Regions from separate parts of the Bacillus sp. GbtcB14 genome, predicted to be linked through region 3. Evidence: riboswitches for the same ligand, from Rfam matches in the RefSeq annotation. Region 3 holds a riboswitch; each other region holds the start of a gene.
What was found. Region 3 has a riboswitch for lysine ahead of KVT31_RS18045 (amino acid permease). Riboswitches for the same ligand answer to the same signal wherever they lie in the genome.
Positions count from the first base shown of each region.

Region 1: another riboswitch for lysine. It lies ahead of lysA (diaminopimelate decarboxylase); the one in region 3 lies ahead of KVT31_RS18045 (amino acid permease).
Region 2: another riboswitch for lysine. It lies ahead of KVT31_RS09585 (amino acid permease); the one in region 3 lies ahead of KVT31_RS18045 (amino acid permease).

Region 1 covers NZ_JAGXJT010000003.1:658,231-669,428, forward strand. The annotation lists gene hisF (imidazoleglycerol phosphate synthase cyclase subunit) at 1-747, shown strand, start outside; gene hisI (phosphoribosyl-AMP cyclohydrolase) at 744-1,049, shown strand; gene hisE (phosphoribosyl-ATP diphosphatase) at 1,060-1,383, shown strand; gene KVT31_RS12380 (histidinol phosphate phosphatase domain-containing protein) at 1,396-2,415, shown strand; gene KVT31_RS12385 (YozQ family protein) at 2,483-2,650, shown strand; gene KVT31_RS12390 (2-hydroxyacid dehydrogenase family protein) at 2,795-3,766, shown strand; gene pssA (CDP-diacylglycerol--serine O-phosphatidyltransferase) at 3,870-4,571, opposite strand; gene KVT31_RS12400 (LTA synthase family protein) at 4,754-6,640, opposite strand; gene KVT31_RS12405 (DUF3888 domain-containing protein) at 6,894-7,289, shown strand; lysine riboswitch at 7,379-7,560, shown strand; gene lysA (diaminopimelate decarboxylase) at 7,741-9,057, shown strand; SAM riboswitch class I at 9,174-9,282, shown strand; gene KVT31_RS12415 (YezD family protein) at 9,355-9,498, shown strand; gene KVT31_RS12420 (phosphoadenylyl-sulfate reductase) at 9,585-10,289, shown strand; gene sat (sulfate adenylyltransferase) at 10,328-11,198, shown strand, end outside.
Region 2 covers NZ_JAGXJT010000003.1:103,410-114,607, forward strand. The annotation lists gene KVT31_RS09565 (SgrR family transcriptional regulator) at 1-1,352, opposite strand, end outside; gene KVT31_RS09570 (MDR family MFS transporter) at 1,457-2,719, shown strand; gene KVT31_RS09575 (hypothetical protein) at 2,772-2,975, opposite strand; gene KVT31_RS09580 (ABC transporter permease) at 3,291-4,490, opposite strand; gene KVT31_RS09585 (amino acid permease) at 4,551-5,975, opposite strand; lysine riboswitch at 6,122-6,303, opposite strand; gene gapN (NADP-dependent glyceraldehyde-3-phosphate dehydrogenase) at 6,482-7,921, opposite strand; gene KVT31_RS09595 (ABC transporter ATP-binding protein) at 8,506-10,266, shown strand; gene KVT31_RS09600 (ABC transporter ATP-binding protein) at 10,263-11,198, shown strand, end outside.
Region 3 covers NZ_JAGXJT010000005.1:468,944-480,141, reverse strand. The annotation lists gene KVT31_RS18060 (VOC family protein) at 1-704, opposite strand, end outside; gene KVT31_RS18055 (sulfite exporter TauE/SafE family protein) at 802-1,812, shown strand; gene KVT31_RS18050 (GNAT family N-acetyltransferase) at 1,852-2,301, opposite strand; lysine riboswitch at 2,656-2,848, shown strand; gene KVT31_RS18045 (amino acid permease) at 2,961-4,427, shown strand; gene KVT31_RS18040 (iron-sulfur cluster biosynthesis family protein) at 4,542-4,847, shown strand; gene KVT31_RS18035 (DNA alkylation repair protein) at 4,880-5,650, shown strand; gene KVT31_RS18030 (hypothetical protein) at 5,765-6,571, opposite strand; gene KVT31_RS18025 (HAMP domain-containing sensor histidine kinase) at 6,622-7,857, opposite strand; gene KVT31_RS18020 (response regulator transcription factor) at 7,866-8,564, opposite strand; gene KVT31_RS18015 (ABC transporter permease) at 8,644-10,629, opposite strand; gene KVT31_RS18010 (ABC transporter ATP-binding protein) at 10,632-11,198, opposite strand, start outside.

The DNA of each region.
Region 1 (11,198 bases), on a different contig from region 3:
CGTATTATTCCATGTCTAGATGTAAAAGAAGGGCGAGTTGTAAAGGGGGTAAATTTTATAGGGTTACAAGACGTCGGTGATCCTGTTGAAATAGCTGCTTTATATAATGATGCGGGAGCAGATGAAATTGTATTTTTAGATATTACGGCAACGCATGAAGGGCGAAAAACGATTATAGATGTTGTAGAAAAAACAGCTTCGAAAGTATTTATTCCTCTTACAGTTGGCGGGGGGATTTCAAATGTTAAAGATATGTACAATTTACTAAGAGCTGGAGCAGATAAAGTTTCAATCAACTCAGCGGCAGTGCGAAATCCAAAGCTAATCGAAGAAGGAGTAGAACACTTTGGCTCACAATGTATTGTCGTAGCAATTGATGCTAGAAAAATAGCAGAAGATAAGTGGAATGTATATGTGAACGGCGGAAGAATTAATACCGGTATGGATGCAATCGAGTGGGCAAAGTGCGTTACCGAGCTAGGCGCAGGCGAAATTTTATTAACGAGTATGGATGCAGATGGAACGAAAAACGGATATGACCTTCGTTTAACAGAAGAAATTTCAAAAAGTGTTTCCGTACCAGTCATTGCGTCAGGCGGATGTGGTCATGCTGATCACATTATAGAAGTTTTTCAAAAGACAACAGTTGATGCAGCACTTGCGGCATCAATCTTTCATTATGGTGAGGCGACAGTGCAGGATGTAAAGAGAAAATTAAGAAATGCAAATGTTGAGGTGCGGTTATGAAACCTAACTTTTCAAAAGGATTACTACCGGCAGTTGTCATTGAAGAGGATACGAAAGAAGTTTTAATGCTAGCTTATATGAATGAAGAAGCGTATGAAAAGACGCTAGAAACGAAAAAAACGTGGTTTTATTCCCGTTCGAGACAATCGTTATGGAATAAGGGAGAAACATCTGGAAACGTCCAATATGTTCAATCCTTGTATTTAGACTGTGATCAAGATTCAATCGTTGTTGTCGTAAAGCAAGTTGGGCCTGCTTGCCATACGGGAGAAAAAACGTGTTTTCACTACAAAATTATATAGGGGGATACATATGGAAAATGTTTTTAAGTTGCTGTATGAAACAATTGAAGAACGAAAGGAAAATCCACTTCCTGAATCATATACAAATTATTTATTTTCAAAAGGAGAAGATAAAATTTTAAAGAAAATTGGTGAGGAGTGTACTGAAGTAATCATTGCTTCTAAAAATAACGATAAAGAAGAACTAGTAAAAGAAATGGTCGATGTATTGTATCACTGTTTTGTTCTATTGGCTGAAAAAAATATTGCACTGGAAGATGTCACGCGAGAAGTGAAAGAAAGAAATGGAAAGCTTTCGAGAGTAGGAGATCGAAAAGAAATAGATACATTATAAGGGGGAATACATATGAAAGTGGATTATCACCTTCATTTAGAAGAAGGACCTTATTCAATAGGGTGGCTTGCTAAAATAAATGAGGCTCTGGAATATTATGAGCCGCTTCAAGAAGAAAGGCATTCTATCGATTGGCTTATGAAAACACAAGAACGCCTGCAAAGACGTGTGAAGGAAGGGCCGTTTACAGCAAAGTGGATTGATTTATATTTAGAAGAAGCGTTGCGAAAAGGTATAAAAGAAGTTGGCATTGTGGATCATTTCTATCGTTTTCATGAGGCGAAAGGATATTATGAAAAATATGTAGATATTAGTGATTCAAAGCTTGGTCTTTTACAGAAGGAATGGTTAGACCAAGTAAGAGTAGTTTCACTATATGATTTTACAAAGGCAATTGAAGAGGCGAAAGAACGATGGAGTAAACGGGGGGTAACACTAAAACTTGGAATTGAAGCGGATTATTTTATTGGTGGTGAACAAGAATTACAATCTTTACTGGCATTAGGAGACTTTGATTATGTAATTGGTTCTGTTCATTTTTTAAATGGATGGGGATTTGATAATCCAGATACGAAAGAATATTTTAAGGAACATGACTTATATGCTTTATATGATACGTTTTTCAAAACGGTTGAGTGTGCAGTTCGCTCTGAGTTATTTGATATTATAGCTCATCTTGATAACATAAAAGTATTTAATTATCGGTTAGATGAGAATGAGCAACTTTCGTATTATCAGGAAATTGCGCGTGCATTAGTAGAAACAAATACGGCAACGGAAATAAATGCGGGATTGTACTATCGCTATCCTGTGCACGAAATGTGTCCGAGTCCGCTATATTTACAAGTATTAGCTAAGCATGGCGTTCCGATTACTCTCTCCTCAGACGCTCATTATCCGCATGATTTAGGAAAATATGTGGAAGAGAATATAAAGACGTTACGTAATCATGATATAGCTCACTTAGCTACATTTACGAAACGAGTCAGAACGATGAGATTACTGGAAGAAGAAGTATCAATTTCAAAATGATCACGATTTTTTGATGAAAACTCTCCTTTTAGTTCAAAATAAGAAGGAATAAAAAGGAGGGTAAGAAATGGCGAAACAACAAAATAAACAAAATGTACAAGGTGTACAGCAACAAGCTTATACTTCTGAAACGAATGCTGCATCTCAATCAGTTATTGAGGAGCAAATTAGCGATACAGTTGCAGAAGGAACAATTGATGTGAAGCTCGGAAAAGAATCGCAGGAAAAAGCGTAAGAAGAGGGGGGAGTTGCATCTCCTCTTTTTTCATGGAAAAGTGTCGATTTTCAAAACTATAATCAAATTCCTTGGTTTTTATATGTGGATTTCTTACAATGAAATATAAGAGATATCTTATTTTCTATAGAAGAGGTGTTAGTAGTGGCGAAAATATTAATAGCAGGAAAAATTCCACCAATCGGATTAGAACTATTAAAGGATCATGATGTAGAAATGTACGATAAAGAGGCTTTAATTTCTTTAGATGAATTAACAGAGCGTGCAAAAGATAAAGATGCATTGTTAAGCCTACTTTCTACAAAGGTGACAAAAGAAGTGATTGATGCGGCACCTAATTTGAAGATTGTTGCAAACTACGGTGCTGGTTACGATAATATTGATTACTCGTATGCCGGAGAAAAAGGGATTGCGGTAACGAATACACCGAAAGTATCAACTGAAGCGACAGCAGAATTAACATTTGCACTTCTTTTAGCAGCTGCACGTAGAATTCCGGAAGGCGATACGCTATGTCGTACAACTGGATTTAACGGATGGGCACCATTATTTTTCTTAGGCCGTGAAGTACATGGTAAAACAATTGGAGTTATTGGCCTTGGAGAAATCGGAAAGGCAGTTGCAAAGCGTGCGAAAGCGTTTGGAATGAAGGTTTTATATACAGGACCAAATCGAAAACCTGAAGCTGAAAGTGAACTAGAAGCAACACATGTAACATTGGAAGAATTATTACAAACAGCAGACTTTATCACGATTAACTGTGCGTATAATCCAAAATTGCATCATATGATTGATGAAGAACAGTTTAAAATGATGAAGAAAACAGCGTATATTGTAAATGCTTCACGTGGACCGATTATGCATGAAGCGGCACTTGCTCATGCATTAAAAACGAATGAAATTGAAGGGGCAGCTCTTGACGTATTTGAATTTGAACCGAAAATTACTGAAGAGCTAAAAGGATTAAAGAATGTAGTACTTGCTCCTCACGTAGGAAATGCAACATTCGAAACGCGTGATGCGATGGCTGAAATGGCAGTAAGAAATATTTTAGCCGTATTAAACGGTGAAGAGCCTGTAACACCTGTAAATCAAAAGGTATTAGTTACAAAATAAAGTGCAGCTTTGATGAGAGCGGGCATCCCACTCTCATTATTCCCCTACACCAATCGGGCTTTTGCGGCATAAAAAGAAACCTTCCGGAGTCGGAAGGTTTTTCTTATTTTTCTTTATTTGCTCTTTTAGATGGTCTTTGTCTAAGAAATTGAGATAGCATATACAAAATATATAGTGGAATAGCAATGAATAAGAAAACAGAAAAATTACCGAACCCTGTTTGGTACATTGTGATAATGATTCCAACTAAAAATAGTGTAATAATGATGCTATATCGTGGAATTGGTACATCTTTTAAACTTGGGATACGAATGCGGCTCACCATTAAAAATGCGAACGTTACAAATACTGTAATAAGAACGATTTTTGGAATGGTATGTGAAAATAATGTTAAGAAAGCAACAAGCCCTCCCGCTGCTGTAATCGGTACCCCAGTGAAATATTTCATTGAAGTAGAAGATGGTGTTACATTAAATCGTGCTAAACGGTATGCCCCGAAAAGAGGGAATAGTCCCGCTATGTATAGTCCGATGATCCCATAATTGGAGAAAGATGTGTAATACATGAGAACAGCAGGTGCTGCACCAAATGTTACGACATCCGCCAGCGAATCAAGCTCTTTTCCCATTTGAGAATCAACACGTAGTAAACGAGCAACACGTCCATCAAGACTATCTAACATCATCCCGATAAGTACTAAAATAGCAGCTGATTTATAATATCCTAAAGATGCATAGCCGATTGACAAGAATCCGCTATATAAATTTCCGAGCGTAAATAAGTTTGGAATAGCTGCTCTATACAAAATCTGATCCCTTGCTTTCTGTAATAAATTCTTAATTAGTGTATGAAATTTTACTTATTTTATCATACCATAAATTTCTTCCTCATACGAAAAAAATTCCCAATTTGTGAAAGATTTCATGGAAGAATGATTTGAAAAATAAGTAAAAAAAAGAAGCAACTTTTATAAAGTTGCTTCCTGCACTATTCAAATTTCGTTGTCATTGTTCCGGTTTTATACCGATTGTTAGGATCGAAACGTAATAAATCTCCATAAATGAGTTTGTCGGAGAGTTTCAATTCAGTTTTTGCTTTTTCAATATTCGGTTGACATAATGAAATGTCCGCTTCTTCACCTGTATTTCGTTTATAGCACATGTTTTTTGTATAAACATAATCTTCCGAAACGAAGCTACCATCACGCATTACCATAAGTGGGTCTTTTTCTTTAATAAATAAGTCAGTCCCAAATTCAACGGATTGATTTGTTTTAATGCCAAGTAAATGAAGTAGCGTTGGTTTAATATCAATTTGACCAGATACTTTAGAAATGACTTTTCCTTCTTGACCAGGTACATGAATAATGAGAGGGACGCGTTGTAATTGCATAGAATCAAACGGTGTAATAGCGTCTTTCCCAAGGAACTGAGCCATAGCTGCGTTATGGTTTTCAGAAATACCGTAATGATCTCCATAAATGACAATAACGGAATTATCATACAGTCCTTCGTCTTTTAATTGTTTAATAAATAATTTAAGAGCTTCATCCGTGTAACGAACGGTTGGGAAGTAGCGGTTTACAACACCACTTTCCGAATTAAACTCATCAACATATTGATCTTCTGGATTTAGAAGAAATGGAAAATGGTTTGTTAAAGTAATAAATTTTGTATAGAACGGTTGTGGTAAAGATTTTAGCTTTGGAATCGATTGTTCAAAGAACTCTTTATCTTTTAATCCCCAGCCGACAGACATTTGTTCTGTGCCTACGTAATCATTTAAATTAAAGTAACGATCATATCCGAGTGCAGGATACATTACATCCCGATTCCAAAACGTTTTATCGTTTGAATGGAAGACAGCAGAAGAATATCCGTATTTCTTTAATTGCTCTGGTGTAGCTGTATATTCATTTGTTGCGTGAGTAAAGAATACAGAACCGCGGTCTAACGGATAAAGTGAATTTTCAACGATAAATTCAGCATCAGAAGTTTTACCTTGTCCTGTTTGATGATAGAAGTTATCGAAATAAAAACTATCTTTAATAAATTCATTTAAAAATGGAGTAATTTCTTTTCCATTTATTTTTTTATTTATAACAAAACTTTGTGTAGATTCCATTGAAATCAAAATTACATTTTTCCCTTTTGCAGCTCCAAATAAGTTTTTATCAACTTGCTTATCTTTTGAGTCTGTATAGTTTTTAATTTCAGAGAATCCGTCGCCGCTTGCAAATACACGTTCAGCTGAAGATTTAGATTGAAGTGTAATATCGAATAGATGGTATGTGTATAAACCTAAATTTTTCACGACAGTTTGACGATCAAATGAGCGTGAGAACATTTGTGGTTTATAAATAACTGAAACAACAATTTGTAGTGCTAATAAAGCTGTTACACCGCTAAAGAAAGTTCGCTTCTCAGAGCGAGAAAGCGGGGTCTTGTCACAAAATGCCGGAAATTTACGCGAAAGAAACATTAAAATAATTGCATCTGCAAATAAAAGTAATGTTTTATACGTAAAGAGCTCTTTTATACTCGTTCCTAAATCAGCCATATTATTTGTTTGGAATAAAACTGGGAATGTAACGAAATCGTTATAAAACCCATAAAACATTGCATTTCCAAATAAAATAAAGGACAGTATAAAACTGGTTCCAATAATAATTCGGTTTCGGTACTTAGATGCAAGTAAAGCGAAACCAAAAAATAAAAGTAACGAAGCTAGTGGGTTAATAAAAAGCATAAATTCTTCAAAGAAGTTATCAATTCTAATATCAAATGCTAGCTTGTACACAATATATGTTTTTATCCATAATAAAACGACTGCAACGAGTGCAAATCGCAGTTTTGGAAACAGATTTTGTAGCATAATATACTCCTCTCCTAAAAGCATGACGGTTCTTGTGAGCCGGTTTGATTAGCGCCTCATTTTCTATATACGAACAGTCCTTTGTTATTATGTTTATTATACTATGAGTATCATTATACGAAAATAAAAGAGAGTTGTGGGCTTTTTTATAATAATTGAGTAGAAAAAGGGCAGTGGGAGACAATAAAACGGAGTTTCTATGTATGATAATTATCGTGCGCAGAAAGAATCGAGTAATAAAACGGAGGTTATAATGCGAAAATTATTATATTTTATAGTATGCAGTAGTGTTATACTTTTTGCCTCACCGAGTATGTCAGTAGCGCAATATGATGCACCCCTTATGGAAGATGCACTTTATTCTGTTTTATTTCCAAAAATAAATAAGGCAATTGAAAAACAATATGGGAGCTTGAAGCCTTATGAATGTCCTAAAATTATTAGTTTAAAAAAAGTGTATAGTGGTACATATTTATTTCAAGCGAGTATTGAAGTAACGAAGTATGAACGTGTTGCTGGGAAAATTGCTCCACCATTTGAGAAGGTAACGATTACATTTAATAACGAAGAGGGCGAATGGGAAGTGACAAAGGTTTCAGTAAAGCGCTTACCAAATGATACGAAATTAAACTGTAAAAAAACAATATAAAAAATTGTTTGACAAATAAAATGGTCCTTTGGTATTGTTAATAGCAACAATTAGATGTTTGAAAATTAAATAGACTTACCTCATCTACTCTCAAAGGTAGAGGCCGCAATAGGAAAGAGTAAGCTATGGGAGATTTAATGGAATCTGTGATCATAGGTTGAAAGGGACTATTGCCGAAATATAAGAATAACCATCTTATTCATATATTGGGACTGCATTGAATAAATGTAGTACTGTCATAATATTTATTTTATGGAGAGCTATTTGGAGATGTTGATGCGGTTTCTTATTTTGAGGAGATAACAACTCGTTTATTTTTTCAATATATATTTTTCCTAATAAGAAACGCGTGTGAACATTGTTCCGCGCGTTTTTTGTCTATCTAAAAGCGTGCTGCAATGAATAGAAGATTGGGGTTATGAGTTTTAGAGGAAATAAGGGAGGAATTCAAATGTATTTACACGGCACAAGCCGAATCAATGGGCAAGGACACTTAGAAATTGGTGGGTGCGATACGACGCAGCTAGCAAAACAATACGGAACACCACTTTATGTATACGATGAAGAGTCTATTCGAGGAAAGTGCCGCGCGTTTCATCGTGCTTTTAAAGAAAGTGGTTTCTCTTATCAAGTAGCATATGCAAGCAAGGCGTTCTTGTGCATGGAGATGTGCCGAGTAGCTCGTGAAGAGAATATGTCTTTAGACGTTGTTTCTGGAGGGGAATTATATACTGCGCTCCAAGCTGGTTTTCCGGCATCGCGTATTCATTTTCACGGAAATAATAAAACAGAAGAAGAAATGATTATGGCTCTTCAGGCAAATATCGGTTGTTTTGTAGTAGATAATTTCTTAGAATTAGAAATCTTACATGATTTAGCAATGCAACATGGGAAATTTGTGAACATATTAATCCGTGTAACGCCTGGAGTAGAGGCACATACACACGAATATATAACAACAGGTCAAGAAGATTCGAAATTTGGATTTGGTGTTTCAAATGGTCAAGCGATGCAAGCGATTGAGTTAGCTTTGCAAAAATCAAATTATAATGTGCTAGGAATTCACTCGCACATCGGATCACAAATATTCGAAACGGCTGGTTTTGTTCGAGCAATTGAAGTTCTTCGCCAATTTTTAGAAGAAGTGAGAGAGCAAATGAATTATGTAGTAAAAGTGTTAAATGTGGGCGGAGGATTCGGAATACGCTACACAGAGTCAGATACGCCATTAACTCTTGAGACATATGTGCGAGCTGTAACAAATGCAGTGAGAGAACAATTTACAGTATGTGAATATCCGCTGCCAGAAATATGGGTTGAACCAGGTCGTAGCATTGTAGGTGATACTGGAACGACAATTTATACAGTCGGATCTGTGAAAGACATTCCTGGTATTCGGAAATATGTATCAGTGGATGGCGGAATGACAGATAATTTAAGACCTGCCTTATATAGCGCGCGTTATGAAGCGATGCTAGCGAATCGAGGGAATGATACGAATGAGGAACTCGTTTCGATTGCTGGGAAATGCTGTGAGAGTGGAGACATGCTGATTTGGGATATTAATCTACCGAAAGTTGCTTCTGCCGATTTACTAGCAGTTTCTTGTACGGGGGCATATGGGTACTCGATGGCCAATAATTATAATCGGATTCGTAGACCAGCTGTCGTCTTCGTGAAAGGTGGTACATCACAAATTGTTGTAGAACGCGAAACATATGAAAATATTATTGGGAACGATCGCATACGTATTAAAGAACTTGTTTAAATAGAGAAAAGGAGTTGTTCGGATGGGCAATTCCTTTTTTGTAAAATAAAATAATTAAAATATATCGGAAAACTAGGATTGAAAAAAATCAGAATTGTGATAAAATACAAATACAAAGCTTATCAAGAGAAGCGGAGGGAACTGGCCCGACGAAGCTCGGCAACCTGCTTATAGAAAGCAAGGTGCTAAATCCAGCAAAATGGAATCCATTTTGAAAGATAAGGTAAAATATATTACCGAACAGTCTTTTCGAAATGGGAAAGATTTTTTTTATGAATAAAAAGGGGGGCTGTTCGCGTGAGTGTACGAGAACATTTTGAGGAAGTATCTGAGAAAATTCAAGCGATGCTTGCTGATATGAAATATGGTTCAATTACAATTGTTGTGCAAGACGGAAAAGTCATTCAATTAGAGAAAAGTGAAAAAGTACGTTTAAAGTAAAAAGCGCTGACTAGAAAAACTAGAGGCGGTTTTAACCTATTTTATTAGGTTAAAACCGTCTTTTTGCTTTTACAGGGGGAAAAAACATGTTGACGTATGAAACGTGGGAAGAAAATAGTGTTTCATTTTCAGAAGAAGATGAAACAAAAGGCGCGCTATCGGTATTAAGTTGGGCTTATAAAGAATATAAAAATGAAATTGTATACGCATGTAGCTTTGGAGTAGAAGGGATGGTATTACTGCATCTTATAAACCAAGTAAATCCATCTGCTAAAGTTGTATTTTTAGATACAAATGTTCATTTTCAAGAAACGTATGAATTAATTCAAAAAGTGCGGGGACGATTTCCTTCATTAAATATTATAGAAAAACAGCCGGAACTTACACTTGATGAACAAGCGAAGTTGCATGGTGAAAAATTATGGGAAAGTAATCCGAATCTTTGTTGTAAAATCAGGAAAATTTTACCGTTAGAAAAATCATTAGCAGCGGAAAAAGCGTGGATATCGGGCTTAAGGAGGGAACAATCAGAAACGCGTAAGCATACAAAGTTTATAAATCAAGATCATCGCTTTCAATCTATTAAAGTTTGTCCGCTCATTCATTGGACGTGGAAAGAAGTATGGCGATATGTATACAAACATAGCTTGCCATATAACCCGCTGCATGATATTGGATATCCAAGTATTGGGTGTGAGAAGTGTACGTTACCTGTAGGAGAGGGTGGCGATTCGAGAGATGGTAGATGGGCTGGGAAAGTGAAAACAGAATGTGGTCTTCATTACCAATAAGAAGAATTTGAAAATAAAGCTAAGAGAGGGTATAGAAAATGAGTACAAGAAACGAATTAATAAATCGAATAGACGAGACATACGACGTATCACAAATTGAAAAAGAAATTCAACTGGATAACATTGCGTTAAGTGATTTAGAGCTATTAGCAACAGGGGCGTATAGCCCGCTTACTGGTTTTTTAGGAAAGAAAGATTATGATTCGGTCGTAGAAACGCTTCGTTTAGATAATGGGAGCGTTTGGAGTATACCAATTACATTACCAGTAACAGAAGAAGTAGCAGAGAGTCTGAAAGCTGGAGAGGAAGTAAAACTTGTTAACGGTGGAAATGTATATGGTGTCATTCAAATAGAAGATATTTTTGTGCCTGATAAGGAAAAAGAAGCGTTACTAGTGTATAAAACGACGGATGAGGCTCATCCTGGAGTGAAAAAATTATACGAAAGACCGAACGTTTACGTCGGAGGAGCTATTGTTCTTACAAAACGCTTTGAAAATAATCCGTTTCCTTCTTATGATTTAGATCCAATTGAAACGAGAAAAGAATTTAAAAAACGTGGTTGGAAAACAGTGGTTGGATTTCAAACGAGAAATCCGGTACATCGTGCCCATGAATACATTCAAAAATCTGCTCTTGAAATTGTAGATGGCCTCTTTTTAAATCCGCTTGTTGGGGAAACGAAGTCAGACGATATTCCTGCTGATGTAAGGATGGAAAGCTATGAAGTATTACTTCAAAACTATTATCCGAAAGATCGTGTCTTTTTAAGTGTATTTCCTGCAGCAATGCGTTACGCGGGACCAAGGGAAGCGATATTCCATGCATTAGTCAGAAAGAATTTTGGATGCACCCATTTTATCGTAGGGCGCGATCATGCAGGAGTAGGAGATTATTACGGGACTTATG
Region 2 (11,198 bases), on a different contig from region 3:
TGAAGTTCTACGTGTATTCCTAATTGTTCACACCGTTCTTTTAAGAAATGTGCGTCATTTGCACTATCTTTAAATGCGAAAAAATAAATATGTATTGTGTCTCCATTATAGGTGCTCTTTTTTAAATACTCTTTCGCTTTTTCTAAAGAGTAGGACCTTTTAGGAACTTGGCGGCTTCTTTCAGGGAAAAAGCTTGATGCGGCAATTGTTCGTCTACCCTCTATGCTACGCAGTATCGTTTCAACATCATATATTTCTCTCCAAGCTTTTCGAAAATACATGTCGTGATGAGGACCAGGTTTTGTAAAATTGAAGCTAGCATAAATACAACCTACTTCTTCTATTTGTATATCATGCCTTTCATTTTCCTCTTCATTTGGTAGTTCATAATCAGCATCGATTTGTATATGATCAGGAATACCCCAAAATTCAATACGGTCTAATAACGCGCGCTCTTTAAAATAATGGGTGAACGCTTCGAGTACGATATTGTCTTCAGAGTAATGAGCAAGTTTGAAAGGTCCAGTACCTATATAATGATGATTTTGAATACTAGCATCACGTGGTAAAATTGCTAGTTGCATGGAACTTACATAGTGTAAGAAAAAAAAGTTGGGTTTTGCTAAATGGAATCGAATTTGCAGTGGTGATGGTGTTTCAATTTGAACAATTTCTTCTGTTAACCATTCGAAAGGAGAGTGAACTTGCTTTAATCGTTCAAATGAAAATTGTACATCTTTAGAAGTTAAAACTGTTTCGTTATGAAAATGTATATCCTTTCGTAAATAAAAGGTCCATGTAAGCCCGTCTTCACTTAATTCCCACGTATGTGCAATGTGTGGTTCCATTTTTTCAGTAACATGGTTATAAACGACTAACGTGTCAAAAATTTGACTCGTAAGATGGCTCTCTGTAGTTACAGCGACAAAAGCCGGATCTAATGGGAATATCTTTCTTGATATAGGAATTTTTAATATGTCGTACATATCATTTGAAGGTTCGTATCCAAAATGATGATGTAGTTTATTTTCTATCTTTTTTTGAAGTGCAAGAGGTAGCGGTTCTTTTAAAAGAAGAAAGATATCCTTTAATTTTTCTTGCGCTAACAGTTCATCTGTGTAGGATTCAATCGCTTCTACGAGACTATGTATAAATTGAATTTCTGTTTTATTCCCGCGGCCTCTCCCTGGAGTCCAGTGAATGAATTGCTCCTCGCTCATTTTCTTTAATAAAATTTTTACGTTTTTCGTACTGCAATATAAAATATCCGCTAATTCTTGTAAGCTATTTCGGATATGTTGTTGATCTTGTGCGTGTAGTCTTAGTCTAATGTAATAGTCCATAATTTTCATATATACACTTCCTTCTATAATAAAAGGGGAAACTCTTTAGAATATTCTAACCTTTTTCTTCCTCTTTTTCAAAGTAAAATAAGTAAGCATAAGGAGGGGGAACAATGGGATTTTGGAGTATGCATCGAAATATAAAGATTAGAATTATAACTTCGTTTTTAACACGTGCTGTGTCCACGATGATTTTTCCATTTATGGCGATTTACTTTTCAATAAAGTTAGGTAGTGCGATTGCAGGTGCGTTATTACTCATTAATGTCATAGCTTCATTAGTAATTGGTTTATACGGTGGATATGTGGGGGATCGGCTCGGTCGTAAAAAGGTGATGATTATCGGTCAAAGTATACAAGTCATTTCCATTGCTTGTATGGGGGTTGCGAATTCGGATTATGTAGACTCACCGTGGCTAACATTTATCTTTATGTTAGTGAATAGTTTAGGATCTGGACTTATGAATCCTGCGACAGAGGCGATGTTAATTGATGTGAGTACACCGGAAAACCGAAAAGTGATGTACAGCATTAACTACTGGGCAATTAATTTATCCATTGCGATTGGAGCGATATTTGGCGGATTACTATTTGAGAACTATAGATTACAATTGTTTATCGGATTAACAGTTATTGCAGTTATTACATTATATGTGATGGCCGTATATATGGAAGAAGTGTATGTAGCACGAAAAACGGTAGAGAAGAAAAATGTATTAAAAGATATGGCGGATAGTTATAAAGTCGTGATGAAAGATAGAGCGTTTCTAATTTTTTGTGCAGCAAGTATATGCACATTATCTTTAGAGTTTCAGGTTAATAATTATTTAGGAGTACGTTTGCAGCAGGAATTTGAAACGGTGCACTTTTTCTTTTGGAATGGTGTTACGTTTGATTTAACAGGTATTCGCATGATGAGCTGGATTTCAGCAGAAAATACAATTTTAATTGTATTGTGTTCAGCGCTTCTTATTAAAATGCTGAAACGCTTCAACGATTTGAAAATTTTATATGTAGGCTTATTCATTTATACGATTGGCTTTACAATACTCGGAACGAGCAATAGTTTATGGATCTTATTAATCGCAGGGCTTTTCCAAACAGTAGGAGAGATGATGTATGTGCCAGTACGTCAATCTATAATGGCAGATATGGTGCCAAATGAGGCGAGAGGTTCTTATATGGCGATTAATGGGATGGTCTTTCAAGTGGCAAAAATGAACGGGGCATTAGGTGTTATGATAGGCTCATTTCTTGCATCTTGGGGCATGAGTGCTCTGTACTTTATCGTTGGTATGAGCAGTATTTTATTATTTATGAAAGCGATAGGGAAAGAGAAGTATGAGGGTACGAGAGAGGTTTCTCAGATTGGGTAAAACTATATAAAAAGCGAACCAGTTATACTGGGACTCGCTTTTTATATGATTTTTAGAACGGATCAACTTCAGCTAAGTCTGGAGTGGTGCTAGGCTGTAGCAAAAGGTTTTTTAACGTTCCTACTTCAGAAAGAGCTACTAATATGTAGCCACTAATTAGTACAATAAGCCCAATGACGCGTAACGTTTGTAAGCTCACTTCATTATTATTCGTTTCCGGTGGATTTGGGGGCGTTGAAGGCGGATTATTATTCATAAATAAGGCTCCCATCTTTTGTATTTATCCCGCGTTAACGGACAGTAAAACTCCCACCTCAAAATTCAGTTGGAGCAAAGCAGTTAGGTAGGAGTCGGGCTGTCCGTAAACGTCCGATTGGTGAAGGCTAATAATCAGTGGGGGATGAACAAAACCCCCACTGATTAAAGTTTCACTTTATATATGTGTAAAATCATTAGTTAACTTATGGATAGGAATTGTATAGTCATTTTCACTATATGAGAATTGCCTATGAAAAGTGATTAGAAATTTGGGGACGAAAAAAGAGGCTGTGATGTACAGCCTCTTTTTTCGTTAAAATGCGGAAATTCTTTGCTTCGTTTTTGGTACAATAATAAATTTGATCCAGAGTAACCCGATAATCAAAATGATAAGGCTATGTAAAAGTTGTACTGTAGCAATGAGTATAACAATCGAAAATACAATGAGTTGCATGCTTAGTAATATAAAGATTAAGCGAAGAAATTGGTTCATTCGTTGTTCAGTATCAATTGGATATAATGCTACGATAATATTTCCCGAAAAATATTTCCACAGGGAACGGAGCTGCATAGAAATCATATATAGGACGATATATGCAATAGCACCTTTTACGTATATGTTTGGTATAAAATATAAGACGAAGGCACCAATCACTCCTAAGCGAATATATATACCGAAATAATCATTCCCGCGTAAAAATGCGAGTGTATGTAAATAGAAGAAAGTTGCTCGTTTTTTATGTAATAAAGGTTCAATCCAATTTGTAAGCCATTTTCTTTTATTTACTTGTTTATTCAGTTGCGGAACATCGGTGAAAATGCTAGCAAATTGATAAAAACGAACGTTCATTTTTTCTTCTTGTTCGATTATGTAATCCCACGGTATTCGTTTTGTAGGCTGTTTTTTCGTATATAGAAGCAGGAAAGCAAGTAGTAAGAGCAATCCGCCTAATATGAGAACATGTGCCGAGTAAAACAGCATGAAAATGATTAAGGCGTTACAAGCAATACGAATAATAAACCATATATTTTTTTCATGACTATCACGCCACATCCAATGTATGTACATGTTCCAAGCTTTCGTAATCATTAAAACGATAAAGATTGTACATAAGAAAGGTACTGTTACTTGTAATGATTGCAGGGCAAGTGGAACGAGAATAAGGAACGTAAATAATAATGGGAAAAGCTGAATGATGTAATTATATAGAAGAGATTTTTTAAAATAAGATGTTAATTTCTCTTCTAATGCAAGCAAATAGACAGCATCAGGTTTTTGAATAAATGTACGGATTGGGCATCTCGTTATAATGAATGTCAGTACAATCGTGATGAGTAGTAAAGATATTCCTTTAGAAGGAGATGTTTTTAGAAACTGAGCATAGTAGTAAGCGCCAACGCATGAAATAAAGATAAAGCTATATAGTAACCCGTTAATCATACGTGCAAAGTATGTAATGATATTTTGCATATGTTGTTGGAATCGACTGCTCCATAGCGATTCAATTGACATGTTTTTCACCTCTTTGTTCTATTATATATGTTTTACAAAAGAAAAAACGAGCAAATTGCGTTATGCAACTTGCTCGTTTTTCTTTTCGTTATTTTTTTTCTGATCACGATTCATTAATGGATAGAAGGCAAAGCCGATTACGAATAAACCAATTCCGAGAAGGAACGTTTTTATATCGGATGCGCCGGTTTTAATAACCCATAGTGCGTAGCAAAGTGCGATCACTGCGACTATACCATCTGTAATTCTTGCCCGCATTTCATTTTTATATGTTTCACCAGTTGCAACTAGTTTTAACTGAAAGATTGGTGAAACGAGATATGGAATGAGGTAGGCCAGTGTTGATACGGTAATAACGAATGTATAAGCTTCCGCAATTGTTCCTGATAGTGTTGAGAATAAGAACACTTGCGACATAATGTTTGTTAGTCGTAATGAATAAATTGGGCTTCCTTTTTTATTTGTTTTCGTAAAGAAGGAAGGGAAGAAACCTTCTTTTGCTGCTTGGTATGGTACTTCTGAGCTTAATAAAATCCAGCCTAAGATAGAACCGAATAGGGAAGTAAGAGCAAGTAATGCCATCAGTTTCCCGCCGCCATGACCCATTGCAGCGTTTAATGCGTCTGCTAATGGACGTTCAGAAGCTTGTAATTTATCAACGTGAAGTACACCCATTGTTAAAATTGTAATTCCTAAGTAAATCGCAACTGTAATAAGTAATCCCGCAACTGTTGCGCGCTTTACTGTTTTGGGAGAGGTAGCACGGTTTGATAAAAGTACTGCCGATTCAATTCCGATAAATGCCCAAAGCGTTGTAAGAGCAGCTAAATTTACTTGGGAAAGAAGGCCGTGTGATACACCTGATTTATCGATCATCGGTGTGTACCATTGTCCAAACTTAGAAGCTTCGAATGCAAATAACGTAACGACGATGAATAAAAGGAATCCAGTTACTTTCGTTGTTGTTGCTAAGAAGTTTAGCTTTCCAGCTCCGCTTACACCGTTTGTTAATATAATATGAGTTCCCCAAAGTAAGATGGAACAAATCGTAAATGTAATTAGTTTTCCGACTTCTATGTCAAAAGAACCGATTGAAAATAGTAGTCGTGTATCTTTCATAATTGGGAAGAAGAGTGATAAATATCCCGCGAAAGATGTAATGATGGCAACGTTACTTGCCCAGTTTGCAACCCAATATCCCCATACCATACTGAAACCAGCCATTTTTTTCTTTTTTGGTGATGAGAATAAAGCATATGCATGACTTTGTGGTCCTGTCGTTAAATCAGGACGACGAATTGCTAAATTACCGAAAACAAGAGCTAGCATTAAAACACCAAACCCTGTTGTTAACCAAGCTAAAGTGACACCGAGAGGGCTTGCTGTTTGTGCCAACGTACTTGGCACCATGAAAATTCCAGCGCCAACCATATTACCGACAACGAAAGCTGTTAGTACCCAAAAGCCCCATTTTTTTTGTTGCATAGAAAATACCTCCAAAGTTAGTATAACCAAGTCAAGCGAGGAGATATGTATGTCTTCTTAGTAGAGAAGAGAAGTCCCAAACAAAACAAAAAAAGCACGTAATTTGCCGCTACATGCTTTCTATCTTATAAGAAACCCACGACATACCTCTCGATAGCTCTCCACAAACGAAACGTTTGTGACAGTTCTGCACTTATTAAATGCAGACCCAGCAAGTGTGCATGGTGGACACGACTTACTTCGGCAACCATTCCTTTCTCATTTCTTCATCAATGCCACTACATCTCCTGAAATGATACTCTTAATGATTGCAACCTCTACCTCACCGAGATACGAATGAGGATTTAAATATTAAATTAACGTATTTAAGAGTAACAAATGAATTTTTATACGTCAATGGATATATTAATAATCAGATTATAGAGAAGAGTTTGTTATTAGGGATGGATAATTATTTGATATAAAAAGAAGCTGATCCCAAATTAGATCAGCTTCTACATATAAGATTAAACTAAGTTTAATACAGTTACTTTTTCACGTGTCATAGACTCAAGGCTCTTACGAATACCTTGTGCGCCCATACCTGAACCTTTTACACCGATGAATGGGAAGTGGTCAGGGCCGCGCTCTGTGCGTCCGTTAATTTGAACAGAACCAGTTTCGATTTTGTTAGCAATTGCAAATGCTTTGTTAATGTCTTTTGTGAAGACACTTGCTTGTAAGCCGAACTCTGATTTGTTAGCAATTTCAATTGCTTGCTCATCTGAAGAAACACGGATGATTGGAAGGATTGGGCCGAATGGCTCTTCCCAAGCAACTTTCATTTCTTCTGTTACGTGGTCGATTAATGTTGGATAAATTAAGTTACGCTCACGTTTGTTACCAATAACAATTGTAGCACCTTTTTCAACAGCATCATCAACTAAGCCTTGAACGAAGTCAGCAGATTTATCGTCGATTAATGGAACGATTGTGCTGTCTTGTTCTGGAGATCCAACTGATAGTTCAGCTACTTGCGCTTTTAATAAGCTAACAAGCTCGTCTGCTACGTTTTCGTGTACAAGTACGCGTTTAATAGCTGTACAACGTTGACCAGAGTAAGAGAATGCACCGCTTACGATATGGTTTGCAGCATCTTGTAAGTCAGCATCTTCACGAACAATACCAGGATCTTTACCACCAAGTTCTAATACAAGTGGAATCATTGCAGCTTTTTTCGCTAAATGTTTACCTGTGTTTGTACCACCTGTGAACGATACCATATTGATGCCTTCGTGTTCTACTAAGTAGTCACCAATTACAGAACCGCGTCCTGTCGCTACGTTTACAAGACCTTTTGGAAGGCCAGCTTTATGAAGTGCTTCAACCATTTTAATACCGCTAATTGCACCTTGAGTTGCTGGTTTGAAAATAACAGCGTTACCCATAATTAATGCTGGTGCAAGTTTTGCAGCAGATAAGTTTACTGGGTAGTTAAATGGTGCGATTGCTAATACAACACCAAGTGGTGCGCGTTGGATAATCGCAAGTTTAGATTTCGTTCCGCCAGGGAAGCTATCGCCCATCATGCTTTCTCCGTGCATATGAAGAGCTTCTTCAATTGTGTAACGAATGAAATCAGCTGTACGAACAACTTCTTTCTTCGCATCTTTATATCCTTTACCGACTTCTTTCATAATGATATCGGCAATTTCATCTTGCATATTTACGAGCTCATCAGCCCATTTATATAAGTATTTTGCGCGATCTTGTAGAGAAGCTTCTGCCCATGATTTTTGAGCTTCTTTTGCAGATGCAATTGCTTCATCTACTTCTCCGCGAGTAATTGCTTGTACTTGTCCAATTACTTCGTGTAAGTATGGAGATGGAATTTCGATTGTTTCTCCTGAAGAGCTTTCTCTCCATTCTCCGTTTAAATAAAATTTGTACGTATTGCTAGTTGTCATGATTAGTCCTCCTAAAATAGCAACTTGTAAGAGTGAGTATAAGGTGATTGTAGGGGGTTTGATAACATTTTTCAAATGAAATGTTTGTGAAAACGATTTCTTATTCTTTTTTTATTTTGTATGCCCTTTCTTACAGAACATTCTCTTATTTCAAAATGATGTAGCGTATATTTTTATTCGGTGTGTAAAAAAATAATTGACAGAATACTCAATATAGTTGTAAGATTATAAATGGAAAATAAATGAAGGGGGTGTGCGTAATGATTGTAATCGTAAATGTAATGGGCTTAGCTCTGTTAAATGGCAGAAAACATTCATATCATTACGCAACCCGTACGGATATATAGGGCATCTTTGTCTTATAAAAAGCGTACGTTGCGTATATCGTAACGTACGCTTTTATGCATTTCTGTGCATATCGTCAAGCGGCGGTATGCTTTTTTTTGTTTTCCATGTTACTATATAAAATTTTGGAAGGTGGAAAAATGTGATGAGATTGTATGGGTTACGAAATGTAAATGTGATGGGTCTGGATAGCGGATAAAGAATGAGAAATAAGCGAGAACGAGAAGGGAGAGGTTACATTGTTATCAGTATTACTAAAGTTAAAATGGTTTTTTAAAGAGCATTGGAAGAGATATAGTATCGCCATTGGAGCTCTTTTAATTGTAAATATAGTTGAAGTCATTCCCCCGAAAGTGCTAGGGGTTACGATTGATAACATAAAAACAGGAACGTTAACGAATGAAGCGATTATGCAATTTATTCTTATTTTAGTAGGGGTTACGGTAATAGGATATGGTCTTACTTTCGTTTGGCAACATCAATTGTTTGGTGGTGCATTCGTACTGGAGAAGACGATGCGCTCTAAATTTATGGGGCATTTACTTAAAATGACACCGACGTTTTATCATAAAAATCGTACTGGTGATTTAATGGCGAGAGCGACAAATGATTTAAAAGCAATCGCTATGACAGCTGGTTTCGGTATATTAACGCTCGTGGATTCGAGTTTATATATGCTTACGATTGTCTTTATGATGGGATTTACAATTAGTTGGGAGCTTACATTTGCGGCACTTATACCGCTTCCGATTATGGCGTATGCGATGAATATATATGGAAAGAAATTGCATGAAAGATTTACAGTTGCGCAAGATGCGTTCGGTGATATGAACGATAAAGTATTAGAATCGATCGCTGGCGTGCGCGTTATTCGTGCATACGTACAAGAGAACGCAGATCAGGAAAGATTTCATCATTTAGGAGATGACGTCTACGAAAAAAATATGAAAGTAGCTAGAATCGATGCATTATTCCAGCCAACTGTGAAAATGCTTGTTGGTCTTAGTTATTTAATTGGTTTAGTGTATGGCGCGTATCTTGTATTTCAATCAAAGGTGACACTTGGTGAACTTGTTTCATTTAACGTGTATTTAGGGATGATGATTTGGCCGATGTTTGCAATTGGCGAATTAATTAATGTTATGCAAAGAGGAAATGCGTCACTCGACCGTGTGAATGAAACGTTAGCGTATGAACCGGATGTAAAGGATCCGAAAAATCCAAAGCTTGTACAAGAGCCGGATTATATTCAGTTTGATGACGTTACCTTTTCATATCCTTCATCAACTGAAACAAATTTAAAAAAGGTTTCATTTACATTAAAACAAGGGGAAACGCTTGGGGTTGTTGGAAAAACAGGAAGCGGAAAAACGACGCTCGTACGTCAGCTTCTTCGTCAATATCCGCTTGGAGATGGGGATATTGCAGTCTCTGATGTGACGTTAGATAACATAACGAATGAAAATGTACTCGGGTGGATTGGGTATGTACCGCAGGAACATATTTTGTTCTCAAAAACAGCGAGGGAAAATATTTTATTTGGAAACCGAGAAGCGACGGAAGAAGAACTCGAGAAAGCGATTGAAATCGCGGCGTTTACAAAGGATTTAGAGTTTTTACCAGAAGGGTTAGAAACGCTCGTTGGAGAGAAAGGTGTTTCTTTATCAGGAGGGCAAAAACAAAGGATTTCAATTGCACGAGCTGTTATTCAAAACCCAGAAATTTTAATTTTGGATGATTCTTTATCAGCTGTTGATGCTCGTACGGAAGCAGCGATCATTGACAATATAAGAACAGAAAGAAGCGGAAAGACGACGATTATTACGACGCACCGTTTATCTGCCGTACAACATGCGGATTGGATTCTCGTTATGGATGAAGGTGAAGTAATGGAAGAGGGTACGCATGATCAGCTTATTAAAAGCGGAGGCTGGTATGCTGAGCAGTTTGAAAGACAACAAGGGGAAAGTGAAAGTGCGGATAGTGGGGTGAAAATATGAGCGTATCAAAACGATTGTTCCAATATGCGATGAAAGTAAAAGGGACGATTTTTGCAGCGATGCTAATGTTATTTATTTTCGTCATCGCAGAGCTTGCTGGTCCTTTCGTCGCGAAAACGATGATTGACGATCATATCGTTGGAATAGAGAAACCTTGGTATGAAACAGAAAAGAGTGAAGAGGCTGTTTCGTATAATGGTACCTTTTATAAGCGAAGTGATCGCTTTGAACAAGGTGAGAAAAAAGGAAAAGAAGTACGCGTGATGCAAGTCGGTTTTCAATATTACTTTGTGCCGAATAAAGTGAATGCTGAAGGCTCACGTACTGTAAAAGGTGATATGATTACCGTTCAAAATGGTAAGGCGGTGCAAGTGTATAAAGCGAAAGCATTAACGAAAGAAGAAGTGTTTGCTTTTTATAAACCAGAAATAAACCGTCTATTATTACTTGGTGGTGGCTATTTCGCTTTATTAGTAGTCGTTTCATTATTTGCATACGGAAAGCAATTTTTCTTACAGAAGGCAGCGAACAAAATTATTCAAATTATGAGGGAAGATGTCTTTTCTCATATTCAAACGTTGCCGATTCGTTATTTCGATCATTTACCAGCAGGGAAAATTGTATCGCGTGTCACGAATGATACGGAAGCTATTCGGGATTTATACGTAACGGTGCTTGCGACATTCGTTTCTAGTATCATTTATATTATCGGGATATTTGCGGCGTTATTTTTACTCGATGTAAAATTGGCGACGTTATGTTTACTTATCATCCCGATTTTAATCGTTTGGGCGATTCTTTATAGAAAGTATGCGTCTGTATACAATCATAAAATGCGTTCACGTTTATCTGATATTAACGGAACAGTGAATGAATCTATTCAAGGGATGCCAATTATTCAAGCGTTCCGTCAAGAGCGTGAAACGAAAAAA
Region 3 (11,198 bases):
CGTTCTAGCACTAATCCTTCTCCAATTGGTTCACAAAACTGTACATGAATGTCACCAAATGATACACTTTGACACTCCGCATTCCATTCTTCATTTTTTACGACTGAACTTACAGTTAGCCCCATTACTTCTTCCCATTTCCGCACTGTTTCTCGAACGTCTTTCACTGCGTAATGAATTGTATCAAGTTGTTTTACTTTGTTTTTATGTTCCGTGATTGTTCCTATGTTACGTAAATCGTTTCTTCTTTCTTCATCCGTTTCATTCCACTGTATAAAGAAAGGTAATTTCGGTCCGTTCTCTTCTTGCTTAACAAATAACATTTTCCATTCTAAAAGTCGGCCATCTTTTCTCATGCGTTTCCCTTCAAATGGCCCTATCGTATGTAAGCCGTACTTATTAAAGTTAACTGCTAGCTCCTCAATTGCATCTGTTCGGATTGCGATTTGTAGCATTCCTTCTCCATTTTGTAGTTTCACCACTGTTTCTTGTACTAATGGATTTTCTGCTTCTTTCGCTTTTTCTTCATGTTGAACTGCCAGAAATTCTATATATGATAAGTCAAAATAGCTTAAACTATTCCAAGTACCCCAAGTAGTATGCTCTCCGCCTAATACAGTATGAAATCCAAGTTCCTGCATTTGTTTTGCCGCTTCCTTCGGTGTACCATGAACTGCGTGAACGAGATGATCAAATCGTAACATGTCTTTCTCCCCTTTCTCTCCATCCTTTTATTGTATATTTTATTTTTCTTTCATTCAATTCAAAATCTTTAAAACCTAGTTGATTTATACGATTAATATGTATTATAATGAAACAAATTTAATTATTGCTGATTGGAAAAACCAAAGGCACTTTTCTCATACGGGAAAAGTGTCTTTTTCATTTATTATTACAGGGGGATTATTTATGCAGAAATTAATTGTCTTTGCTATTATTGGATTTTTCGCTCAATTGATCGATGGAGCACTTGGAATGGCGTATGGGGTAACGTCTACTTCATTATTATTAATGTTTGGTATTGCACCGGCTGTAGCTTCCGCATCGGTTCATTTAGCTGAAGTCGTTACAACTGCCGCTTCTGGCGCATCACACATCAAATTTGGAAACGTGGATAAATATACCGTTTCCAGGCTTACATTACCAGGAGCAGTTGGCGCATTTATTGGGGCATGTTTTTTAAGTAATTTACCTGGCGATGTAATTAAACCGTACATTTCCGTATTTTTATTTACTTTAGGGGTTTATATTTTATTACGATTCCTCATTCAAAAACAAATTGTCACTTCAAAAAAACGTATGTCTGCTAAACAGCTTGTTCCGCTTGGCTTATTCGCTGGATTCGTTGATTCAACTGGTGGCGGTGGCTGGGGACCGATTACAACACCTGTACTTCTTGCAAGAGGAAATGAAGCTAGAAAAGTTATTGGATCTGTAGATACGAGTGAATTTCCTGTTTCACTTGCTGCAACAATTGGCTTCTTCATCTCACTTGGCTGGGAACAAGTAAGCTGGGTTTGGGTATTTTCGTTAATGCTTGGTGGTATCGTTGCGGCACCAATCGCTGCATGGCTAGTACGCATCGTTCCTTCTCATTTACTTGGCGTATTAGTTGGTGGCCTTATTATCTTTACAAATATTCGTACACTGCTTACTACATTTAAAGTGGATCCAACTATTATTTCGCTTTCTTACGTGGCAGTTGGTCTTGTCGTTATTATTTCTATTTTCATTGCGGTACGTAATCATTCCAAGCGTTCTAACGCATCGACAGCCGGATATCCGAATGATCAAAAACAAATGCTACCATAACGATAAAAATACCGCCCAATATACTTCGAGCGGTATTTTTTATTTTTCTATTTTCCAATTAATTATCGTTTCTGTAGTGCCAATTCTCTTCATATGTAATTTCTCTAATACACGAATTGAACTATTATTTTCAGGGAGTGTCTCTGCAATAATCGTTTCTACCTCTCCTGTTTGAAAAGCCCAATTTAATAATTCTCTTACAGCTTCTGTCGCATACCCTTTATTCCAATATTTCTCAATAAATCCGTACCCAATTTCTACTGTATGTTCCTCATTTGGTTTCCCTTTAAATCCTATATCACCTAGAACGATGCCATCTTCTTTTCGAATGACATACCACGCTCCCCAAGGTAATAAAGCCTCATCTTGTTTTACAGTTTCTACATGCCCTACAATATGTGGACCACTATTATATCCTTGCTCGCTAGCAACGTGCACGCTTTCTTCTGTACACGGTACTATATGGAGTCTTTCTGTTTCTAATTTCATATTGATTTCCCCTTTTCAATTAAACAACACTTTAATTTTATCAGATTTATACTTATTCTTTGAAACGAATTTAAAGAATAATCCTCTTTTGATAGTTATGTCGAATTATATTTTCTGAATTTTCTTTTAATTTTAAAGGATTTTTCAATATTTTTTGCGAAACATTTGTATAACAATTTTTTCTTTGCTTATTGCTACATAATAGTAGGTTCGGGTGGAGTTATGCAAGCGTTTCCTATACAATAACCGATATTTTTTGACTTTTCCTAACAAAATATCTTGCAATATATTCAGAAAGTCATTACAATTGCCATATATTAAAAATCTTAGTAATATATCAAATCCTCATCAATCCGATGAGGTAGAGGTTGCAACTTTTAAGAGTAGAACGGCCGAGACACAGAGAATGTCACCGACTCCGTTTAAAAGGAAAAGTTGCCGAAGTTTCTATTTCTTCTCTGGAAATATGAGCTGGGGCTGTCTCCGAAAGGAACAGAACTGTCACGTTTACAAAATTACCGTGTAAACGTGGGGTGCTATCTTAACGGAAGGGTATGATGGGGTGGTTATTTGTGAAACGTTCCGCCAAATTCCTTTGGCGGTTTTTTGTATTTTTCTCCCCCGCTCCTTCCTATCTTACAAGAAAAGGAGTGTTGAACATGAATAGCGCAACGAATCAAACTACCTCTGAAACAGAAACTACAAAAGGAAAAGGTGAACTAAAACGTAGTTTAAAATCAAGACACCTTACGATGATTTCTCTCGGTGGTACAATTGGTACCGGACTATTTCTTGCCAGTGGTGGTGTCATCCATTCAGCTGGACCTGGTGGTGCATTAGTTGCATACGCCGCAATTGGAATTATGGTTTACTTTTTAATGACGAGCTTAGCTGAACTCGCTGCTTACATGCCTGTTACTGGATCTTTTAGCACCTACGCAACAAAATTTGTTGATCCATCACTTGGCTTTGCACTTGGATGGAACTATTGGTATAACTGGGCAATTACGATTGCTGCTGAACTAGCGGCTGTAACATTAATTATGAAATTTTGGTTCCCAGATACCCCTTCTCTTATTTGGAGTGGATTATGTTTAGCTATTATTTTCCTTTTAAACTATTTATCTGTTAAAGGGTTTGGTGAATCTGAATATTGGTTCGCACTTATTAAAGTAGTTACTATTATTATCTTTTTAATTGTCGGCTTCATGATGATATTTGGAATTATGGGCGGCGAATCTGTTGGATTTAAAAACTTCACTGTTGCAGATGCACCATTTAATGGCGGCATTATGGCAATTATCGGTGTATTTATGGCTGCTGGTTTCTCCTTCCAAGGAACTGAATTATTAGGAGTAGCCGCTGGTGAAACTGCTGATCCAGAGCGTAACATTCCAAAAGCAATTCGTTCTATATTTTGGCGTATTCTTTTATTCTATATCCTTGCGATTCTCGTTATCGGTTTATTAATTCCTTATACAACTGAAAGCCTTGCCGCAAGCGATGTAACAGTAAGTCCATTTACACTTATTTTTGAAAAAGCGGGCGTTGCCTTTGCTGCTTCTGTTATGAATGCTGTTATTTTAACGGCAGTACTATCTGCTGGTAACTCTGGTATGTATGCTTCAACTCGTATGCTTTGGGATTTAGCACGCCAAGGAAAAGCACCAAAGTTTCTTGGTAAATTAGATAGCCGCGGTGTACCTGTTAACGCATTAATCGTAACATCGATTGTCGGTAGTATCGCTTTCATTGCTTCTTTATTCGGTGACGGTGTTGTATACATTTGGTTATTAAACGCATCTGGAATGTCTGGCTTTATCGCATGGGTCGGAATTGCAATTAGTCATTATCGTTTCCGTAAAGCATATATCGCACAAGGTAAAGATTTAAAAGACTTACCATATAGAGCAAAATGGTTCCCATTCGGTCCAATCTTCGCATTTGCACTTTGTGTCATCGTCATTTTAGGTCAAAACTACGGCGCATTTATGGGCGAAGCAATCGATTGGAACGGCGTACTCGTTTCTTATATCGGTTTACCACTCTTCTTAGTACTATGGTTAGGATATAAATTTACGAAGAAAACGAAAGTAATTCCTCTTGATAAATGTGAATTGAAATAAAGTGAAACGAGCAAACAAATTTGTTTGCTCGTTTTTTTATTTCGATGCTTCTCCCTTTCCTATTGCTCCTGTTTTTGCAATAATAAAGGAAATATACATAAAGGTTGGGATATCATGAACATTCGCATTACTGATGAAACAAAAGCAGCTATACATAGATTAGAGCGCGAAGACAAAAAGATCATTCGCATTAGAGGGACAATGACAAACTCTTGTAGTATTTTCGTTGATGTGGATTTAATTTGGGATACATATAATGCAGATGACGTTGTATATGAAGATGCTGATTTTATCGTACAAATGGATTCATTTACGAAAGACTACACTGGTGATACGGTGAAACTTGATTATAAGACGACTGGTTTTAGCATTACGACTCCAAGTGAGACTTTAGTTTATGGGTTGTCGATTAAAAAATAAAATTTTTTTCAACTGACAATTGGGGTGAAAAAATGGGTAAATATGTTCCGTTAAAATTTTTATTTAATGAAGAATTAGCCGAAAAAATGGCTGATTCTATTTGTAAACACAATCCTACTTTCTCTAAAAGCATCTTTGTAGATTCTGTAACATGTAAAGTTGAAAATTTAGAGTTAAAGCAACGTATTGAAGTAATGGCAGATGAATTACACAATGCTTTACAAAAAGATTTTAATGCAGCTATACATATATTACTGAAAACATTGGGACCAGAAAATACAACAGAAGTAGGCACATTTACAAACGGATATATGTACATGCCTATCGCAAAATACGTTGAAAAATATGGGCTTAACGATTTTGAATCCTCTTTCAACGCCATGTATGAAATAACAAAAAGAAATACTGCTGAATATGCCATTCGGCCTTTTCTTGAAACATACCATGAAGACACACTAGACATATTACAACAGTGGATTCATGACGAAAACAGCCACATTAGAAGATTAGTTTCCGAGGGTACAAGACCAAGACTTCCTTGGGCTAAAAAAATGGGCGCTTTGAAAGGTGACTTTAAGAACAATTTACAGCTTCTTGAACCATTAATGAATGATCCGTCTAAATATGTCCAAAAATCAGTAGCCAATCATATTAACGATATTACGAAAGAAGATAAAGAACTCGTTTTGCAATGGTTACAACAATTACGTGATAAACAGCATCCGGTTAACCCTTGGATTATAAAACATGGGTTAAGAACGATGATAAAAAGTGGTACTTTGCCAAAAGATTTTTCTTTTTGAGTATTTTAAACAAAAACGCTATCCTTTCCTATGATTCTAGAAAAAGAATAGCGTTTTTTCACTCGTCCAGTACTTAGTAGGTATAACTTTTTATATTTCAAAAGACTTTTCCCTCTAAAAATATTTTTCATACAAATTTTCACATTCTAAAAAATCTATAAATTTCTTATAATGTGTCACTGTTCTTTCTAAAGCAATCATTAAAACAAAAATAAAATAAATTGCTTGGATTCCATTCATATAATTAAAGAGTGATTCAAATATATATACAATACTTGCAATCATAGAACAAAACCATAAATAAAATTTCATTTTCAGCTTTTTAATTTTTTGCTTAGTTGTCTTACAATACTGGCCATGAACTCTTATAAACAAATAAATTGCTGTATGTAAAATAATAATTGAAAATTGGAAACTTCGATTGTCCTCCGAACTAAATTCAGAAAAATCTATTTCTAATGAATGTAATACTATCCAAATCGAAAATAAAGATAGCAGAAATACATATAAAAAACCAAATAATAATTCAAAAATAAACAGCCAAGGTTTATTTATTATTGAGTAAAATGGATTTAGATATTTTATGGTTACTAAAAATTTTCTCACTAAACCAGTAATAATAATTGATGTATTAGTTATATTCATATAGAAAAGTAATGTTATTGGAACTAATAACATTATATTGATGCCCCAAACAGTAATCTTAATGCCTGATAAAAAGAAAACAGCTCCATAAATTATAACTGAAAAAATAAAAGTTGATACTGGAACAAACATTAAAAATATAAAAGTTCTTATTAAGATTAAATCTCCTAAAAAATCTTTTATTATGGAAACGTGTATTTTTTCCTCCTTGTATTTTTTCACAGTATCAACTATTTCTTTCTCAGATAAAAGAAAACACTTCAATCTATTAAACATAAAAAAAACCCCTTTATATTAAAAAGATTAAAATATATACCAAACTGTTATTAAAATTTCATAAAAATAATTGTAAATTTTGTATAAGCATTTTTTTCACTTTCAACTGTAATTAAGGCGTGATGTGCCTCTATAATAGCTTTGACAAGTGCCAATCCAATTCCGGTCGAGCCGTGCTTTTTAGAACTGCTTGATTTATAGAATCGTTCAAAAATATGAGGTAATTCTTCAGCTGACATTCCCTCTCCAAAGTCTTGGATTACTAGTTCTGTATAGATTGGAGAATTTTTGGCCTGAATCATTATTTTACCACCGGGTTTAGAATGTTCGATTGCATTCTTCAACAGGTTTAACAAAGCTTCCTGCATCCATAATTTGTCGTGAATAACGACTATTTCTCTTGGTGCATTCCAATCAATCAAAATATTTTTATCACTTATCATGCTTTGCAGGCGATTTAGTACTTCCTCAGTCGTATCTACTAAATTCCCTGGCTCTTTATCAAACGAAATCGCTTTTGCATCAATTTTTGCTACTTTTAACAAATTCTGAATTAAGACATTCATTCTAGAAATCTGAGTATCATTATTTTGTAGTAATTGAGCTTGTTGCTCTCGGGATAGTTTCTCATTTAACAACATTTCATTATAGATAGAAATAGTTGAAAGCGGCGTTTTTAACTGATGAGATATATCCTGCAACATTTCTCCTAAAAACCGCTTCTCTTCAAGCAAATCATGCATATTTTTTCTAATGATATCCCTCATTGAACGAAATGAAATCGCCAGTTTCGCGAAATCCCCTTCTTTATTCTCATTGATGACAACCGAGTAATCTCCCTCGATTATCTTTTTTGCAGCTCTAGTAAGCTGGCTAATCTTATTGAAAATAATTTTTTGTTGCATGTAATTTGCAACAAAAAGTAAAAATCCAAAAGCAATCAATCCCCACATCATAAATTGATTGTGATTAATAATTAGATTATTTAAGTGAGGAAAAAATTTTGATTCCAAGTCTTCATATAATCCATACTGCTTTAGGATCTCTGTCCCTTTTTCCTGATATTCACTTGAGTGAGACGAATGACTTGATAAGACTTTCATAATTTCCGCTTCATTTTCTGGATTCTGCTCTACCAACCTAGCTGTAATTTCACCCCATGTTGCAATAGAGTCTCTTTTCAAATGATCATAAAATAATTGTTGAATAATAAATTGGTAAATCACAAATATAGATAAAAGGACGGCCAGTATCGTCATATAGCTTTTTAACTCGGTATTTTTCATTATCTTGCTCACCCAATCACATCCTTGCTCCAACGATAACCATATCCTCTTTCGGTAACGATAAACTGTGGTTTTTGAGGATTGTCTTCAACTTTAGCTCTTAAACGCTTTATGTATACAGATAACGTGTTTTCATCAAAAAAAACATTATCTCCTTCTGTTATTTGTTGTAGGAGTTCATCTCTTTTTAATGCTTTGTGAGAATTCTTCATGAAATTCAATAGCAGTTTGTATTCTAAATTCGTCAATGTAATACTTTCACAATTTTTATAAACCTTGACTAGGTTCGTATCGATTCTTATATTCTCAGATTTTAAAATTTGAGATGGTGTTTCTAGCGACGCTTGTTTACGCAATTGTACTTTCACTCTGGCCATGAGTTCCCTAACCCGGAAAGGTTTGGTTATATAATCATCACCGCCTATATCAAGCCCCATTACCACATTTGCTTCTTCATCTAGTGCAGTTAAGAAAATAATAATCGAATTCTCGTTTTGCTTTTTAAAATACAAACATAAGTCATAACCATTACCATCTGGTAGGCCGATATCAAGGATGGACAAATCAAATGTATTGTGAACAAACTGGTGTTTAGCTTCTTTTACACTGGACGCTCTAATCACCTCATAACCTTCATTCCTCAATGAAAATTCGATGGCTAGCCCAAGAGCTTCATCATCTTCAACTAGTAATATTTTTTTATTCAAGTATGTCCTCTCCTTTTTCTTCCCCTAGCTTATTTTCCAATCAGAATAGCCTGACTATAATCTAGCCAGGCCTATAATATTACTCTTCTCTGATAGTATCAATGATATTATCTTGTTGAATTTTTTTCAATGGATTTAAGACTGATACATAACTAATTATTAAAGCTAAAACAAACGTAATAATACAAGCTTCATAGGGAATCGTCCATGCCATTTTCAACATATCAGATATAGCTAAATATATAATATAAGACAATATACAACCAAAAAAGATTCCTTGTAAACTTCCAGAAAAACCGTAAATCAGAGCTTCATAGGTAATCATTTTTTTCAAATCCTTTTGTGACATACCAATGGATTTCAACGCGGCCAGTTCTTTTCGTCTAGTCATAATGCTTATAGTTATAGTATTAAAGATATTAACACTACTAATTAAAGAAATGACTGTGATAAAACCATATGCAAGCACTTGTAAAGTAAGTTTTTCTTCTTTTTTTGTTTTATTTTCTTGATAATTATTTACGATTGTAATGGTATGATTTTTTCCAATCGTATTTTTTATTTCCAAAACTGTCGCGGTAGATTGAGTTACATCCTTTAATTTAGTTTCAATTTTATTGCCCTTCTTTTCGTATGCATTAGATATATTTCCAAGTGATTTTAACTGATTCAAAACTTGTGTAATTTCAGCTAAATAATCTGGATTCTTATCTTCTATCTTAATTGTAATATCCGATTTAATAGATGATTCATTGAAAGACTTAGATGCAAATGCAACATTCATTAAATAAGAGAAAGTAATAAATAACACACTACTTATAATAATTGATAAGATTGTAATGGTATAGCGATTTTTATTTCGCTTCACATTTTTCATAGCCATGCTCAAAGGAAAAGATAAAGGTTTTTTCAACATGGAATTCTTTTGCTTTTTGATTTGTTCCTTTTTAATTGACAACCTGCTGCTGATTGCTAATAATGGGGAAATTTTGCCTGCAAAATAAGCTGGGTACAAACTTGACGCTATTATAGAAAGGAAGGTAATAATCGAACTGATTAATACAATCTTCCAATCAACATGGAATATCGAGACCTCTTTACTATTTTCCATTAAAAGTGAAAAAATAAACTGAAGAGAGGCAAGCCCTATTAGGCTGCATATAATTCCAATGGGTATAGCGATAGCAGCCAGAAAAGTAGCTTCTCTCAGCACAATTTGTCTAATTTGCTTTCGTGTTGCACCAATGCTTCTCAACAAACCAAACTGCCTCGTTCGTTCCACGACACTGATTTGAAAAGCGTTGTAAATCACAACAACTGTCGCTATCACAACAATGCTGATTGTAATAATTAGCGTAGCCATAATTGAATCATTGTAACCTGGTTTCTCTAGTTGAATTAATTTTTCGCTTATATTAATATTATTCTCTCCGGAAATGGTCTTAATTCCCTCTAAAACCTCATTAAAGTTTGCTTTTGGGTTAATTCCGACTAATATTTTTCCTTCTCCAGCGCTAAACTCACGCTTGTAGATTAGTACCCGTCCCACTTTATTTTCCTGTGTATATGCACTATCACTTAGAAAACCAACCAGTTTGTATTTTTTCCCATTTAATACAAATGAATCACCTATTTGGATATTTTCTTTTATAAAAGGTAATACCCAGGGATCCACAGCAACTTCTCGATCATTAGATGGCACTCTCCCCTTAATAATGCTGTATTTTAAAAACTCCAAGGCATTATCATCAGCAAAATTCATTTGTACAGCAGCCTCTCCGACTTGGACTGTTTCTCCCTGTGACATTAAACCAAATGATTCAATTTGCGGGTTATATTTAATTTTTTTCAATATCGATTCATCGTAGTTTAATACAACAGCATGAAAAGAATACCCTTGATTCTTTTTCGTGTTCTCGATTTGAGAAATCTGAGTACCGTTCATAAATAGGCCGATTGTAGAAATTAAAGATACAGAGAGTATAATACCGATCAAAGTGAAAATTGTTCGTTTCATATTCCCCTTTAAGTATCTCCTGCTTAATTGTTTATAATGACCAATCAAAATTAATTTCCTCCCGTCTTAGGCTTATTCGTAGCTAGCCACTGATCGGAAATGATTTGGCCATCTTCAATTGTAATAATACGGTCAGAAGTTGATGCAATATTTAAATCGTGGGTAATCAATACAATAGTTTGATTATATTTCTTTGCTGTCAATCTTAATAAATCCATGACTTCTTTTGTATTTTGAGTATCCAGATTTCCTGTAGGCTCATCAGCTAAAATCAAATGTGGGCGATTTATAAGTGCTCTCCCAATCGAAACCCGTTGTTGCTGACCTCCTGATAATTCAGATGGTAAATGATTTTTTCTTTCATGAAGTCCCAGAATTTCAATAATTTCGTCCATATAAGGATTATCTACAGATTCATTATCCAGTAAAGTAGGTAAAGCTATATTCTCCTGCACGTTCAATACAGGAATTAAATTGAAGAACTGAAATATAAAACCAACTTTTCTTCTTCTAAATATCGAAAGTTCATTATCTGTATAATCATAAATATTATTCTCTCCAATAAACACACTTCCTGAGCTTGGGCAGTCCAACCCTCCTAAAATATGCAGTAATGT